DNA from 2 places in the Gemmatimonas sp. UBA7669 genome. Region 1 is predicted to be linked to the other one. Evidence: riboswitches for the same ligand, from Rfam matches in the RefSeq annotation. Region 1 holds a riboswitch; the other holds the start of a gene.
The links. Region 1 has a riboswitch for cobalamin ahead of B2747_RS14035 (ATP cone domain-containing protein). Riboswitches for the same ligand answer to the same signal wherever they lie in the genome.

Region 1 (7,803 bases):
GCCCGCGCAGGCCACGGTGTCACCGAGCGTCGTCATGTCCGTGCCTTCCCAGAGGGCCGTGTAGTCCACCGCCCGGTACTGCAGCGCGTTCCACTTCGCCATGTCGGTCTCGGTGGTGACTTCTTCGCGCGGCGCCTGGGCGTAGACCTTGTCGCCCGTCTCACGCAGCAGCGAAATGCCGGTGAAGTAGTTGCGATTGGCCCAGATGAACTGCTGCACCGCATCCCACTCGTCGTCGCGCACGGTGACGGTGTTGGACACGTTGTGGTGCAAGCCGGGGTTGTACTGCTCGTGGCGACGGCCGGCCACCACCCAGTGCTGCTGCACGAGGCGCACGTACTCGAGGAACTGCACGGCGCCCACGTCGGCCCGCAGAATGGCGTCGGCCGGCGCCGTGACCGGGAAGGTGATCACGTCGGTGGTGTCCGGATCCCAGGCCGACGACTCGGTCATGTGCGGGTTGTTGAGCTTGAACCACTGATACAGCGGCTCGGTACGCGCGGCCTGCACGCGGCGGAAGTAGTGCCGCGCGTGATGCGGATGAATGCCCGAGCCCGCACCGAGCACGAGGCTGGCCGTGCCTTCCGGCTTTACGCAGGTGATGCGCGCCGCCGACGGAATGCCGATGTGCTCGGCGATGGCGGCGTTGGTGTCGAGACATTCCTGCGCGCCACGCTCGAGCACCGACGGATTGAGCAGCAGCGACGGCCGATCAAGAATGCCGCAGATGCTCACGCCCAGCAGCGACTCGCGCTCGTTTATGTAGCGCGTGGCGGCGCCCAGATACGGAATGTGCGTGTAGGCCGCCTGCAGCGTGCCCAGCAGCGCCGCCGCGCGGCAGCAGGCCAGGAAGCCCGCCTCGTCGTCGCAGGCGTTGGCGTTGATGGTGGTGAGGTTGCACATCTGCCAGCCGCTCACCGTGCTGCCCAGCGGCACATCCGGACGGCCGTACTCGGCCAGCTTGGCCTGCGCGGCTTCGTCCACCACGGCAAACGGCGCGAGACCGATTTCCACGCAGGGGTTGGCGCCGTACTCCACGTCGTCCACGAAGTAGAAGCCGGGCTCACCGAATTCCTTCTGCAGCTCGAACAGCTTCTGGAAGTCCGCCTCGCTGTGCTGATCGCGCACAAGCACGGCCGAGTTGTTGGACTTGCCACGCTGCGGGTTGGTCTCGAACCAGTTGCCCGTCTTGGCGGCCGCCATTTCGTCGTCGTCGGCCGAGAAGAGGCAGATGGTGGCCGAGCGACGGATGCCGCCCGAGAGCACCGCTACGGCGACGTGCATGAGGATGTCGTACACCTCGATGGGGCGCAGCGCGCGGCCCGACACCTGGTCGAGCATGCGCTCGACGGCGGAGAGGGCCTTCTTGAGCGGCAGGTGACCCGGGGCGCGACCGCCCGAGGTGCGCAGCGGCACACCACGCGAGCGGATCTGCGAGTAGTTGAACTCGATCTTCTTGTGATCGAGGTAGCTGTGCATGAGCGCGTCGAGCGCATCCGCCCAACCCTCGAGCGTGTCTTCGACGGTGAAGTGCACAACGGGCAGCTCATTCTCGGCGCCACGCACCGGGAAGGCCGGCAACTGCGCCACATGATGCTTCTGCACACTGAAGCCCACGCCGGTGCCCGACATGAGCAGGAAGAAGGCTTCCTTGAACGCGTCCACGCGGTTCATGTGCGTGAAGGCGCAGTTGAACATGCGCGCGTTGTTGGCCTCGATGGCGCGGCCACCGAACTGCAGCGAGCGCATGCTGGGCAGAATGGCCTTGCGCTGCAGCGCCTGCTCGGTCTCGTCCATGAGCGCGCGCAGCGTGCGTCCGCCGAAACCGGCCACCGGCAGGTCGAGCTTGTCGGCGAAGTGCGCGCGGTGCATGTCCATGACGCGCGTGAACGCTTCGGCCGGCGTCTCGCGGCGGCCCAGGTCTTCACGGTAGCGCGAGTAGCGCGAGAGGAAGATGTAGTCCTGCAGGCCGTTGTCCTTGTGCGCGGCCAGGCGGATCTGCGCGCGCTGCGCACGATAGATGACATAGCGCTTGGCCACGTCCCAATGGCCGCGCGCCGCGATCATCATTTCGACCACGTCCTGGATTTCTTCCACCGAGGGGTCGTGGCCATCCTGGGCCTTGCGCTCCACGGTGTTGACGACGAGCTGCGTGATTTCGCAGACATCGGCAAAGTCGGTGAAGCCGAGGCCGAAGCGATGGGCGGCGTCGTCGGCGTGCGGGTTCTGCGCTTCGTCGTGGCGCGCGGCGTAGAAGGCCAGCGCGATGGCGCGTGTGATGCGTTCCGGGTCCCAGGGCGCGCGGCGGCCATCGCGCTTGATGACTTCGGTGATGACGCGGACACCAGTGGCGTCATAGCTGCCAAACGGTGAGCGCGGAGCGGTGGAGCGGGGTGCGACGGACGTGGCCATTGGCAGTCTCCTGGGACGGGTGACCTGCGGGAAAGCACGCCCCCCGAGGACGGCCGTCGTGCGTGTCAGGAGGACCGGGCCACCTGACATGCAAAAGCTCCCGTGATGGTGCTGAACGGGAGCCCGAACGGGGCCACGCGGCGGCACTCGCAAGGAGTGGGTCGACGCGTAGCAATCCCCGGCGAACCCTCCCTCGAGGGGGCGCGCGGACTCGGCATCAGGCAGGTCTTCTGGCTTGGGCGTTTACCGAGAGCCACGCCTTCCCGCGTCAGACGCGACGCAGTGGCAGAACGGAGGCTTTCGTCTTCCCTTACAGCGGCGGGGCCGCCCCGGCATTGCACCGGAGTTCCCTTTTCACGGGCAAGCTGTTGCCACGCAACGACTTGTCCGACCTGATGGATGTGAGAAGCGGTTGTGATTCCCGTTTGCCTGGTCGCACACGTGAGGGCGAGCAAGCATCAGGGACGGGCAGTATCCGGTTTTTGGGGGCGGGAGTCAAGAGACAGTTTGACCGGGACGGCGGGAGCGGGGACGGCGGGAAGGAAAGGGCGGGGAGGCCGTCCACCGATCTGGGCCGTGAGCCGTGCGTTTTGGGTGTTGCGTGGAGCGGGCGGCGATATCGCGTGGTCCCGGGGGGGATTCGGAACTACGGGCGCTTCTGCGGCGCCACTCGCACCTTTTCCCGAAAACCGCCAATGAGGTGCAGTTCAGAGTTCGGATACTCCGCCACAAACGGTCCGTTTGTGCGCAGAACTTCGCCAGAGTTCTGACTGACCAGCCACGTTTCGTCATTGACGCCGTTCTCCACGATCAGTCTCCATACGGGAAATCGACCGGAAAACGTCTGCAGCGTATCGGTGCCATCGACGCGCACATTACGGAAGTCCGGTTTGCCGATCGCGAACATTCGGTTGTCTCCGTCAAGCACGCCGATGCTGCCCGTCCATGTGCGATTCAGCGGAAGCGCCTGCAGCAGTACCAGCATCATGCTTTCGCTAATGACGAAGGGACGCTGGCGACCAAATACCTTGGTCGTCCGCATCCGAAAGGGAACACGGGCCTTGCGCAGTGAGTCGGGTATGACTGCCGGATTGATGGAGTCTAACTCGACGAAGGAGCTGTCCGTGAACTCTTGATGAATCAACAGGGCGCCGGCGGCATAAAACCGTCGAATGGGGCGCATGGTGGTCGCATTCAACCAGAGCGTATCAACCAGCGGAACGCGAACGTTTCGGTCAATTGGATGAGGAGCGAGTCGTGATGTGACCAGCCGGAATACCCGTGCCGAACCGAGGCGCACTGTGTCCACGACCAGCGTGAACGCCTCATGGGGCAGGGTCTCGTGATACGCACTCGCGGAGAGCCGCACGTAGCTGCGCTGCCCCAGCTGCACACGTTGCGGCTCAAGTCCGCCCATTGGCGCGTACGCCGCCGGACGCGAACCCGGCGCACGCTGCGCATAGGCCACTCTTGGCCACGGCGAGAAGAGGTCGGAAACGTGTGAGGCATTCGACGAAGTGCGCGTGCTGGAAGTTGACGCACCCGGTGCAGTACCCAGTGAGGGCGCGGTCGAATCACGACGACCACCGAAGTCCAGATCGCTGTAGGGCAGGGTCAGGTAGACGAGCAGCCCCGCCGCACACCCGGTGAACAGCACCCAGGGCCAGCGGCGCACGCGTACGCCAGCGTCGGCTGTCGGCGAATCCGGAACGAGCACGCGCAGGCCGCTGACGCGGCTTTCGGCGATGCGGCGGTGCAGGGCATCCGAAGGCTCGGGCGTGGGGAGCGCGTGGAGATCGCGGACCAGCGCCGCCACGTCGGGCGGCAGGTCGTCGTGGTGCTGGGTGGTCATACGGGTATCTCCAGGGTCCGGCGCAGGGCTTTCACCGCGCGGTGGAATCGCACCTCCGACGCATTGGCGGAGATGCCAAGCAGGGCGCCGATGTCGGCGTGGGTGAGGTCATGTACCGTGCGCAGCACGAACACGTGGCGCAGTGGTGCCGACAACGCAGCAAGGGCCGCATGCACGCGCGGCGGCACGATGTGTTCGGGGGCCGCAGCGGCCACACTGGGCTCGGTGGCCGCATCCAACGCCGCAAACCGCGACTCGCGGCGTTGGCGCATGAGCGCAAGCCGCAGCGTCAGCGTGGACAGCCAGGCGGCGAACTGGCCGCGTTCCTCGTAGCGCGCCAGGGCCTCGGGCAGGGCTACGAAGGCGTCGTGCACCACGTCTTCGGCGTCGGCCCAACTGGCGGTGAGGCGATAGGCCACGAGCAACAGACGGCCGGCGTGGGCGTGGTAACAGGCGGCAAGCGCCTCCGCGTCACCGGCGCGCAATCGCGCGAGGTCCAACGAACGGGGCGGGGCGGGAGACGGCACAGGCAATGTCATACCCAAGCAATGTACGGGCAGAACGAATCCTTACATCAGCGGGCGGATGGCGTGGTGCCGACGAATGCACCACGCACACCCACAACGCAGAACTCACGTCGCACGGCTGTGGATCACGTGCCGTTCACAGCACGTGAGTCGCCTCCACAAGCCGCCCGACTCACATCGCGATCTTCTTCCCCTCGAGCTTCTTCTTCATCTCCCGCAGATGCTCTTCCATCTTGAGCCGCGGAATACCCTTGCTCAGCCACTCCGGTGCCGGCTCGCCCTTGAGGTAGCTGTCCCAGTACTCCATCAGGCGCAGCGAGTAGTCCTTGCGGTTCCTCATCTGCGCGAGGCCATGGTTCTCGCCCACGTACTCCAGCAGGATCACGTCCTTGTCCAGCTGACGCAGCGTGTTGTAAAACGTGATGCCCTGATTGAAGTCCACCGCGCCGTCCTTGTCGTCGTGCAGGATGATGAGCGGGGTCTTGATGCGGTCGGCAAAGCGGTTGGGCGAGTTGCGCTCGTAGGCGTCCTTGTTCTCGAGGAAGTTGCCCTTGAAACGGCCCTGCGAGCTCTGGAAGATGCCCTGGTTCGTGTTGCCCGTGTTCCAGTACACCGAGCTGTACATGCTCACCATGTCGGTGAGCGGCGCGCCGGCCACCGCGCTCTTGAACATGTCGGTCTGCGTGACCAGGAACGAGGTCTGATAGCCGCCCCAGGAGTGGCCGTGCAGGCCCACGGCCGCGCTGTCCACCACGCCCGTGCGAATGGCCGCCTTCACCGCCGGCACCACGCTCCACACCGCGCTCATGCCCGGATCGTTGATCTTGTACACGATGTCCGGCAGGAACACCGCGTAGCCGCGCGAGGTGTGCGCGCCGATGAGCGCATTGGGTGAGCTCGAGAAGTTGGGCGACCAGAAGGTGTTGAGGTTGTCCGACTGCAACTCGTAAATGAACGTCAGCGTCGGATACTTCTTGCCCTCCTCGTAGCCGGCCGGCAGGATGAGCGCACCCTGCAGGCTGTCTCCCTTCTCCGTCACGTAGCTCACCAGGCGCGAACCGGACGACCAGCGCACGCCATTGAGGTCGGGGTTGGCGTCCGAGAGCCGTACCGAGTCGGTCAGCGCCGCTGCGCCGAAGCTCACCCGCCAGTAGTCGGGGAAGCGCGTCGTGGTCTGAATGGACGCCACCCACACGTTGGCATCGCGCGCCTTCATGGGGGCGTGGCGCGCATCACGCCACCCGGTCACCGACACCGCGCCGGGCTTGCCCGGATCGATGCGCACGATGGACTCCTTCTTCGTGCGGGCCTGCATGGCCGCCATGTACAGCGGCTTCGTCAGGTCGAGGTCCCGCTCGCGCGGATCGAGCGGAATGAACCGGCTGTAGCGGATGCGCTGGGCACGCCCGTTGCCCGTGAGATTGGTCCAGCTCTTGCCCGCCATGCCCACGCGCCACACATCGTAGTTGTCGCTGATGAGCGCCGACTTGCCGTCGCGGCTCCAGCCCAGCACGCTCGTGGACGGACGGTCGACGTTGTGGTCGTCCTCCGTGTCGATGAACGACGTGGGGGCGCCCGCGGTGATGTTGGTGATGACCTTCGTGGCCACGTTGTAGCTGTGGAAGTTGCCGTCGTCCCAGAACATCACGTGGCTGCCATCGGGCGAGAGTGAGGCCTGACCACGCACGGCCTGCTTCACCAGCGTGCGTTCCCCGCTGCGCGCATCCACGAGATACACGTCGCGCTTCTGCACGCCGTCGACACTGGCGCGGCGCTCATAGGGCTGGTTGTCCGTGCCCAGCAGCCAGCGATCGCGCGCACCCAGGGTGCCGGTGCGCACCACTTCATCGGTGAGCTGCACGACCTTGCCCGTCTCCGGGAAGAGTGTGGCCACAAACGAGAAGCCGCGGTCGGCCTGCTCCTGCACGAGCTGCTGCGACTGCAATCGCGCATCCTTGCCGTGCCAGAGAATGAGCGTGGGACGTTCGTCGTCTTCGAGGCGCTCACTGCGCGGCACGGGTACCGTGGCCACCCGCAAACCAAACACGAGACCATCCATGCGCTCGGTCCAGCGCGGCGTGCGATCGGGACTCACTTCCATGCCGTTGGGCAGCGTGGCGTTGCCGCCTGCGCCAACCGTCACGCGGCGATTGCTGCGGCCCACGTCGCTGATGGCCAATGCCGCCCATGTGGTATCGGTGGCCGCGCTGTCTACCGTGCCCTTGAGCCAGGACAGAGCCGGCAGCGTATCGCTCCAGGCGAGCCGACGATACAAGGCCTTGTCGGCGTCGAGCGACTGTACCACGCCCGTGTTCAGGTCTCGGAGCTGCACGCCGTTGCCAATGCGCTCGCGCGCATCGATGGTGTAGGCCAGCCAGCGCGCCTTGTCGTCAAACGCAAAGTCGGACACGTTGCCGACGTTGAACAGCGTGCTGGTGCCCAGCTCATGCAGCAGCAGGTCGGTACCGGTGCCACCACCACCACCGCCGCCACCAAAGAGATTGCCACCCATGCCGGGCGCGCCGGGCGCCGGCCCGCCGCCACCACCGGCGCCACCACCACCCGCCGGGGCGTCGGGCCCATACGCATGCATGGCCAGCCAGCGCGGTGAGTCACCACCCAACTCAATGCGGCGCACGCGCTCGAATTCCTTCTGCTCGCCCGTGGCAAGATTCACCACCAGCGCCTTGGTCTGAATGGGCCGACGCTGCTGACGCAGTCGCTTGGCGTCGGCGGCCTTGGGATAGACCAGCATGGCCACCCACTTGCCGTCGCCGGAGAGCTGCAGGCCGGGTGTGCCGCCGCCGCCAGGACCACCACCGGCCGCTGGCGCCTCACCGATGGCGAAGCGATGCACCTTGCCGCCTTCTGCCGTCTGGCGGACGATGACTTCGGCGTCGCCTTCATTGGGCGCCTGAATGTAGGCAAACCAGGCGCCGTCATTGGACAGCGTTGCACCGCGCAGCGTCTTCCAGGCCGCGATGTCAGTCGGTGTCATGGCGCGCGCGGGGC
Region 2 (7,803 bases), on a different contig from region 1:
GCCACCGGTCTGCACCGTGGCAATCACGGCCATCGTCACGGGATTGATGGCGGTCACCACGCCTTCACCGACCGGCACGAAGTTGGCCAGGTTGCCCGACACGGCCAGCACACGACCCGCGGCAAATGCCATCGCGGTGGGCGACGGCGCCACCTCCACACTACTGGTGATGTCCGTGCCGGTCTGATTGATATAGAAACGGCCGACACGGTTGGTGGCCGTGTTGGCGGCAAACACCGTGGTGTCGTTGCTCCACACCGAGCCCGTGGCATTGCCACTCGGGAAAGTGAAGAATCGACTCACGCTCGATGTGCTGAGATCAACCAGCGCCACGCTGGCCGCATTGCCGAGTGGTACGGCGGCGCGACGGCCACGGAGGGAGAAACCCACCGGGGTGACTGTGGCGCTCGAGCCAAGCGGAATCTGCTGAGTGACCGTTGGCGCACCGAGCTGGAACAGGGTGAGGGACTTGGTCCCGGTATTGACGACGATGCCGATCTCGCGATTGCCAGCCACACCACCCAAGAAGCCAGGCGCCGGTGTGGGTTCGGTGATGGTGTCATCACCGCAAGCGGCCACGCCGATGGTGGTGGTGATCAGGGCCAATCGCGACCAGCGAGCGAGCACGGTGCGGAGAGCGGACGGTGAATTGTGTGACATGTGCGACGCAGGGTTCAGGGGAGTGCCGAAGCGGACGGCGGACGCAGGCGAAGCGCGATGCTCCACAAGCGAGTGGGAAAGGGGTAATCCACCAGCATCGCGGCTTGCGTGGAGAGGAGATTCTCCACCGCGAGCATGGGTTGCAGCGTCCAACCGGCACGCTGCCATTCGGTGGACAGGCGGGCATCCGCCATGCGGTAGGCCGGCAGCGCATTGAGCGCCGAACCGGCCACTACGCGGCGCACACCCACGTGACGCAGCACGAACTCGGCGCGCGTTGTACCGAGACTGCTACCGATCTGGAGATTGGCAGTGCGACGCGGACGATACGCCACCTGTCCGCTGAGAATGCCGCCAGCATAGCTGACACGCGATTCGTCGAGGCCACCTTGCAGATCGAGATGCCAGCGCGGAATGCGTAGGCCCCCGCGCAGTTCCCAGCCGCGACGCGTGGCATCGTAGTTGCTTGGACTCCAGATGAACCGGAAGTCGGGCAGCCAAAGGATCATGCCATCAACGTCGGCCCGGTACCTGGCCGCCTCGGCGTGCCATAGCGCTCCGAAGCGTGGCAACTCGCGCGCGGACAGCCGCACTTCCACATCGTGCCGCGTGCGCTCTGGGCGCAGCGCCGGATTGGCGCGCACCTGCACCCCTTCCTGGAAGAACTGATCGGCCAGCGTGGGCGGCGCAAAGCCGGCGCCATAACTGACGCCCATCGACAGTGTGCCGGTGGACCAGGCGCTGCGCGTGAACTGCGTGGCCACGCGGGGCGACCAGGCCACACCGTCCAGCAGCGTGCTGTGGTCGGCACGCAGCGCGCCTTCCGTTGTCCATCGCCATGCACTCCGGCCTACGGCCTGCTCGCGACGTGCGTTCACCCAGCTGCCCAGCAACGTCTGTCCGGTGGGAGCGCCCGAAGCGAGCGCATTGGCGCGCACTCCCAAGTGCCGCCATTCGACACCGGCCGCCGTGGTCACACCGCGCCAGACTCGCGTGGCACTGGACGCGGCGGCGAGTGTCGTGGCCGTCGTGCTGTTGTCAAAGGCCGCGCCAAAGGGCGGCGTGGCATCGGCGAACACGGCGGACTCGCGCGCCGCATCGAGGCTGTGGGTGAACACCCAGTCGGACAGCGTGTGCTGTGACGTGGCGCCTACACTGGCGCGATCGAACACCTGACGCCCCGTCAGCGAAGGCTGCACGATGGAGCCCGCCATGCCGCGCCTCGTGTGACCATAGGTGGCCCGAAGCACGACCTGCTGCGCACGCCCGTCCAGCGATGCGCCCGCCACCACCTGCGTGTTGGCCACATCGGCGTTTTCACGCCGGGCCCATCCGCCACCTCGCACCGCCGGCAGTGCAAAACGAAAGTCCCCTCGTGTGGCCCGATGATCGACGCCCAGCGACCACGAGCCCTGACGTCCACCCACGGGAGCCTGATGGGCGACCGCGGCGGCTGCACCCCATTCGCCCAATGCCCCTGTGCGCAACACCAGCGACTGTTCGGTGCGCGGACGGCGCGTCACCACCTCAATGACACCGGCCATGGCGCGTGGACCGTAGCGTGCCGACTGCGCGCCGGTCAGCACCGTGATGCGCTCCACGTTCTCCACCGGCAACAGGGAGAGATCTGCGGCACCCGACAACGCGGAGTTGAGAGGCACACCGTCCAGCAGCACGAGGACCTGATTTGCGGATGAGCCGCGAATGGACACGCGACTCGGCTGACCCGGGCCACCCGAGCGGGTAACGACCACGCCCGGCAGGTTCTGCAGCACATCGGCGACATCACGCGCGCCAGAGCGCTCGATGCCGGCGCGGTCGACGATCTGTGCGTGAAATGCGGCAGTGTCCTGCGTGGCACGGACCTGCTGCGTGGTCAGGGTCGCAGCCACCCGTGCGAGGCTGATCTCCACCTCACTCACGCGGGCATTGACGACCTGCACATCTACGGCGGTGCTGCGGTAGCCAAGGGCCTGCACCCGCACACGGTGTAGGCGCGGATCGAGACTACGCACGTGGAACGAGCCATCGCTGGCCGTGCGCAGTCGCACGGCGGTGCCTTCCAGTTCCACCTGCGCACCGGCCACCGGCACGCGATCGGTGGCGTCGATGACCCGTCCGCGTACTTCACCGGTGACCTGACGCGCCTGAACGGCCGACGGGGCAAGCAGGAGACCCGCACACACCGTCCGCTGAGCGACGCGCCACAGCAAAGCGGAGACTGTGCCCGATGGGCGACTTATCATGGGATCTCCTGTCGCATCGGGCGCCGCTCGGGCACGATCTGCGGCGCCCCCTCGCGGTGCGCGATTACCTCGACGGGCCATTCGTAGACCGACTCCACACGCGGCGCGAGCAGGACGTCGCGAGGCGCCCCCTGCGCGACGATGCGGCCCGCATGCAGCAGCACGAGCTGATCGGCATAGCGGGACGCCAGGTTCAGTTGATGCGTGACCAGCACGGCCGTCCTGCCCGTGGCGCGCAAGGCCGCAACCTGCTCGAAGACCGCCATTTCGTAGCGGATGTCGAGCGCACTGGTGGGTTCGTCGAGCACCACGATGTCGGTCTGCTGCGCGAGCGCGCGCGCAAGACGCACGCGCTGCCGCTCGCCGCCGGACAACGAGCCAACCACTCGATCGGCAAAGGGCAGCACGCCGCATTGCGTCATGGCCTCGACAATCGCCTGCGCATCGGCTGTCGTTTCACGTTGCCACGCGGCACGATGCGGATACCGCCCCATGGCCACCGTGTCACGCACCGTGAACAGCGGCTCGGCTTCGGCTTGCGGCACAACGGCCACTGTGCGCGCCATGTCGACCCGGCGCCAGCTGTGCGCCGGCGTCCCGAACAACGTCACGTGTCCGGCGTTGGGTACCGCCACGCCGAGCAAAAGATACAGCAGGGTGCTCTTGCCCGCCCCGTTGGGACCGATGATGGCCGTGACGCGTCCCGCTGGAATCTCCAGCGATACCTCGGACAGCGCGCAGGTAGAGGCACCGGGATGACGGAAACCCACCGCATCGAGCTGCCACACGACGGCACCGCCGACCGCCGCGTGCCGGGGCATGACCGGAGCCATTGGCCGCGCTCGCATCAGACGTTGGCTCCGTTGACGGGACGGCGCAGCAGCCACACAAAGCATGGCACGCCCACCAATGCGGTGACGACGCCGATGGGCAATTCGTTGGCGCCAGCTACAGTCCGCGCCGCGGTGTCCGCCGACACCATGAACGCCGCACCAGCCAGTGCCGACGCGGGGACGAGCAGGCGATGGTCGCCGCCCCAGAGCAGCCGCAGCGCATGTGGCACCACCAGCCCGACAAAGCCGATTGATCCACTCACCGACACGCCGACGGCGGTGAGGAACGTGGCGGCCGCATATGCCCACCACTTGCTGCGCTCCACATTGGTCCCGAGGAACGCGGCGGTCATTTCCCCGATGGCCAGCAAGTTGAGGGCACGCGCCTGCCACAGCAGTACGACCGCCGTAGGCAGCATGACCACCGCGAGCACCGACACGGAACGCCACGATGCGCCCGAGTGGCTTCCCATCATCCAGAACACCGCCGTGCGCACCGATTCATCGTCGGCAAAGGTGAGCAGCAACCAGATGCAGGCCACCAGAAAGGCGCTCACCACCACACCCGACAGCAGGAGAACCCGCGCGTCAAGTCGATGGCCCACTGACCACGCGATGCGAAACACCAGCACCATGGCCAGCACCGCGCCCGCGAACGCGCAGAGAGGCAGCGCCCAGACTTCGCGCTGCGACCAACCGTTCACCACGCTCACCACGGCACCGAAGGCCGCGCCGCTCGACACGCCCAGCACATAGGGCTCGGCCAGAGGATTGCGCAGCAGGGCCTGATAGGTGGTACCACTCAGCGCGAGTGCCGCACCAACCAGCGACGCCTGAACGGCTCGCGGCAGGCGCAACTCATGCAGAATGTTCTGGTGCACCAGCGATCCGCTGCCATGCAGCGCGTCGAGCACATCGATGGTGCTGAGCGGCACCGCACCAAAACGCAGGGCCGCGAGCATGGCCAGGCCAAGCAATGCGCACAACACGAGCAACCGCGCGATGGGCACGGCTCGCGTGTCGGCGGCCCAGGAAGTGCCGGCACTCATCGGCGTGTCGCTCGACCGTCTACGGTGGTCGGTGCCAGCCCATCGGCGGACCCAGCCCGCCAGTCCGTGTCGGCGGCATGCACCGCGGTGGCGAAGGCCGGGAACATGGCCGCGCGCAGGACCCGGGCCGCCTTGCCGATGTTGGGGCTCGGCCGGCTCAGCAGATTGGCCGGCACCTGCACGAGGCGTCCTTCACGCACCGCAGGCAACGTGCGCCACCCAGGCATGACGCGCAGGCGTCCAAGGGCCTGCCCCTTGAACTCGCCAACAGGCACGATCACGATGTCCGGATTACGCCGCACAATCTCTTCCATGGGGACATTGGGCCAATTGGTGGCGGCGTCCGCAAAGATCGACGTGCCGCCGGCCAGGTCGATGAGCTGCCCGATGAAGGTGTGTGGCCCGACAGTCATTGGCGGGTCGTTGAACACCACATACAGGACGCGCGGACGTGGCAGCGCGGCCACGGAGATGCGGACACTGTCCAACTCCGCTCGCAAACGCGCGGCCGTCAGTTCCGCGCCGCGACTGTGCCCGGTGAGTACACCCAGGTTGTGCAGGCCGCGATAGACATCGCTGGTATCCTGCGTGCGCAGCATGAAGATGGGCACGCCGAGTCGCTCGAGCCGTTCGCGAAACTGCTGGCGTTTGTCGCTCTCCCACGACACCACCAGATCGGGGCGCAGCGCCGCAATGGCTTCGATGCTCGGGTCCACCGAACCGCCGACGAGCGGCAGATGCTGCACCTCCGGTGCCACGTCATAACGCGTGCGTCCCACCAGCAGCGGCCCTGCGCCGATGGCCAGCAGAGTTTCGGTAGCGCTCGGAATGAGGCTGACCACGCGACGGGCGGGGTGCGACAGCTGCACCGTGCGCCCGGCATCATCGACGACGGCAACGGCCGCATCGCCTTTGCTTTCTGCCATTGCCGACTCCGCAACTGCCGACACGCGGCGATCGGGCTCGGCGTCGCCACGCGTCCCGCACGCCGCCAACACTGCGGCAGCGTACGTGGCGACCATGCGCGAGATGCCGAAACCACGTCGGCGAAGCCCAGAAAGCACGAAACCCGTCCAGTCTCGGATGCCGAGAGGGGACGGGGGCGCAGGGCACAGCATCACGCACCGGGGTGCGTGATGTCCGTTCGATGAGCCCCGCAATCCTCCCTCGAGGATGTACAGCGGGAGCGAACGGACCGGTCTCCTGGCTCGAGGCATTCGTTCCCTCCCTTCCCGGCGCGAACGGCCAGTGGGACTGCGTTGGGAACGACGGTGAGTCGTGGTGGATACTGCTGCACCACGAAGCGCCTCATACAGTGGCGGGGCCGCGCCGGCTTCGCACCGGCTTCCAACTAATGGCCCGTTCGTGTCTTCAGTTGTCTTGTGGAATTAGCGGCAAGCGGCCGCAACGCGCAAGGTGCCTCACCAGTTCCCGCCCTTGCCAATTGGGGCGCAGACAGAAATGCTGCGGGCATGGCCACCTCGTCTCCAACTTCGCACACAGCGCCGCATGCAGCGCCGCTCGGGCGCGTGCTCATGATTCAGGGCACGTCGTCACACGCCGGCAAGACCACCGTGGTGGCCGCACTCTGCCGCTGGTTCGCCAACGCCGGCTACCGCGTGGCGCCATACAAGGCGCAGAACATGTCCAACAACGCCGCGGTAACGCGCCACGGAGAAGAAGTCGGTCGCGCACAGGCCATGCAGGCGGCGGCGGCGCGCGTCGACGTCACGGTGGATATGAATCCAGTGCTGCTCAAACCACAGAGCGACCGCACCTCGCAGATCGTGGTCCTCGGCAAACCCTGGCTCACCGCCGACGCCACTGACTACTACGCCCGCAAGCATCATCTCTGGCCCATCGTGACGGCGGCGCTCGACCGTCTGCGCGCGAGCCATGACCTCGTGATCGTGGAAGGCGCCGGCAGTCCGGCGGAAATCAACCTCGCGCAATACGACATCGTGAACATGCGCGTGGCGCGTCATGCCGACGCCCCTGTGCTGCTGGTAGGTGATATCGAACGTGGTGGTGTGTTCGCTGCGCTGTACGGCACGCATGCGCTCCTCAGCGACGACGAACGCCGGCTGATCAAGGCCTTCGTCATCAACAAGTTTCGCGGTGACCCCACGCTGCTCGATCCAGGGTTCGACATGCTCGAGGCGCGAACCGGCGTGCCCACCATCGGCGTCCTCCCGTGGTTCGATCTGCGGGACCTTCCGCAGGAGGACGCACTCGAGTGGGCGCAACCCGACCACGCGCGTGAGGTGGCTGCCGAGGCGACGCCGCGTGCGCTGGATATCGTGATTGCTCGACTCCCGCGCGTGGCCAATCTCGACGAGTTCCAGCCACTGCTGCTCGAACCCGGCGTCCGCGTGCGCTTCGTGGGCCACGCCGGGGAGTTCGGCACGCCGGACCTCGTCATCATACCTGGCACCAAGTCCACCATGGACGACCTGCACTGGCTGCGTGAACGTGGTCTTGCCGATCGCATCCAGCGGCACGCCGCAGCGGGCGGCCCCGTGCTCGGTATCTGCGGTGGATATCAGATGCTCGGGCATCGCATTGACGATCCGGCCGGCGTGGAAGGTCAGGGATCGGTAGAAGGTTTGCGCCTCCTGCCCGTGACCACCGAATTCGCCCGCGAGAAGGTCACACGCCGCGTCCGTGCCACGGCCACCAATGCGTCATCACTCTGGCAGGCTCCGTCCATCGCGTTGCCGGCCTACGAAATTCACATGGGGCGCACCACCGCACTCGACCATCAGGTAGACCTGCGGCCGGCGTTTCGTGTGAGCGCTGAAGCCCCAGGTTCCGACGAGACGCCGGATGGATGCTGCTCTGCCGACGGATTGATCGTGGGCACCTATCTGCATGGGGCCCTCGAACACACGGCACTGCGGCGCGCGCTGCTCACGCGCAGTGCCGAACGCGCAGGAATTGCGCTGCCACCGCCGGCCTCCGCCCTTTCACTCGACGACGCGTTGGACAGGCTGGCCACCGTCGTTGGCGCCAACC

Region 2: linked by a shared signal. The riboswitch ahead of B2747_RS07635 (ABC transporter substrate-binding protein) and the one ahead of B2747_RS14035 (ATP cone domain-containing protein) in region 1 are both predicted to bind cobalamin.

What each region holds. Positions count from the first base shown of each region.
Region 1 covers NZ_DLHL01000050.1:2,692-10,494, reverse strand. Annotated here, with positions in the region: gene B2747_RS14035 (ATP cone domain-containing protein) at 1-2,412, opposite strand, end outside; cobalamin riboswitch at 2,616-2,823, opposite strand; gene B2747_RS14030 (hypothetical protein) at 3,059-4,264, opposite strand; gene B2747_RS14025 (RNA polymerase sigma factor) at 4,261-4,803, opposite strand; gene B2747_RS14020 (S9 family peptidase) at 4,964-7,803, opposite strand, start outside.
Region 2 covers NZ_DLHL01000027.1:26,821-34,623, reverse strand. Annotated here, with positions in the region: gene B2747_RS07655 (YncE family protein) at 1-627, opposite strand, end outside; gene B2747_RS07650 (TonB-dependent receptor) at 675-2,906, opposite strand; gene B2747_RS07645 (ABC transporter ATP-binding protein) at 2,903-3,727, opposite strand; gene B2747_RS07640 (FecCD family ABC transporter permease) at 3,754-4,788, opposite strand; gene B2747_RS07635 (ABC transporter substrate-binding protein) at 4,785-5,810, opposite strand; cobalamin riboswitch at 5,965-6,166, opposite strand; gene B2747_RS07630 (cobyric acid synthase) at 6,261-7,803, shown strand, end outside.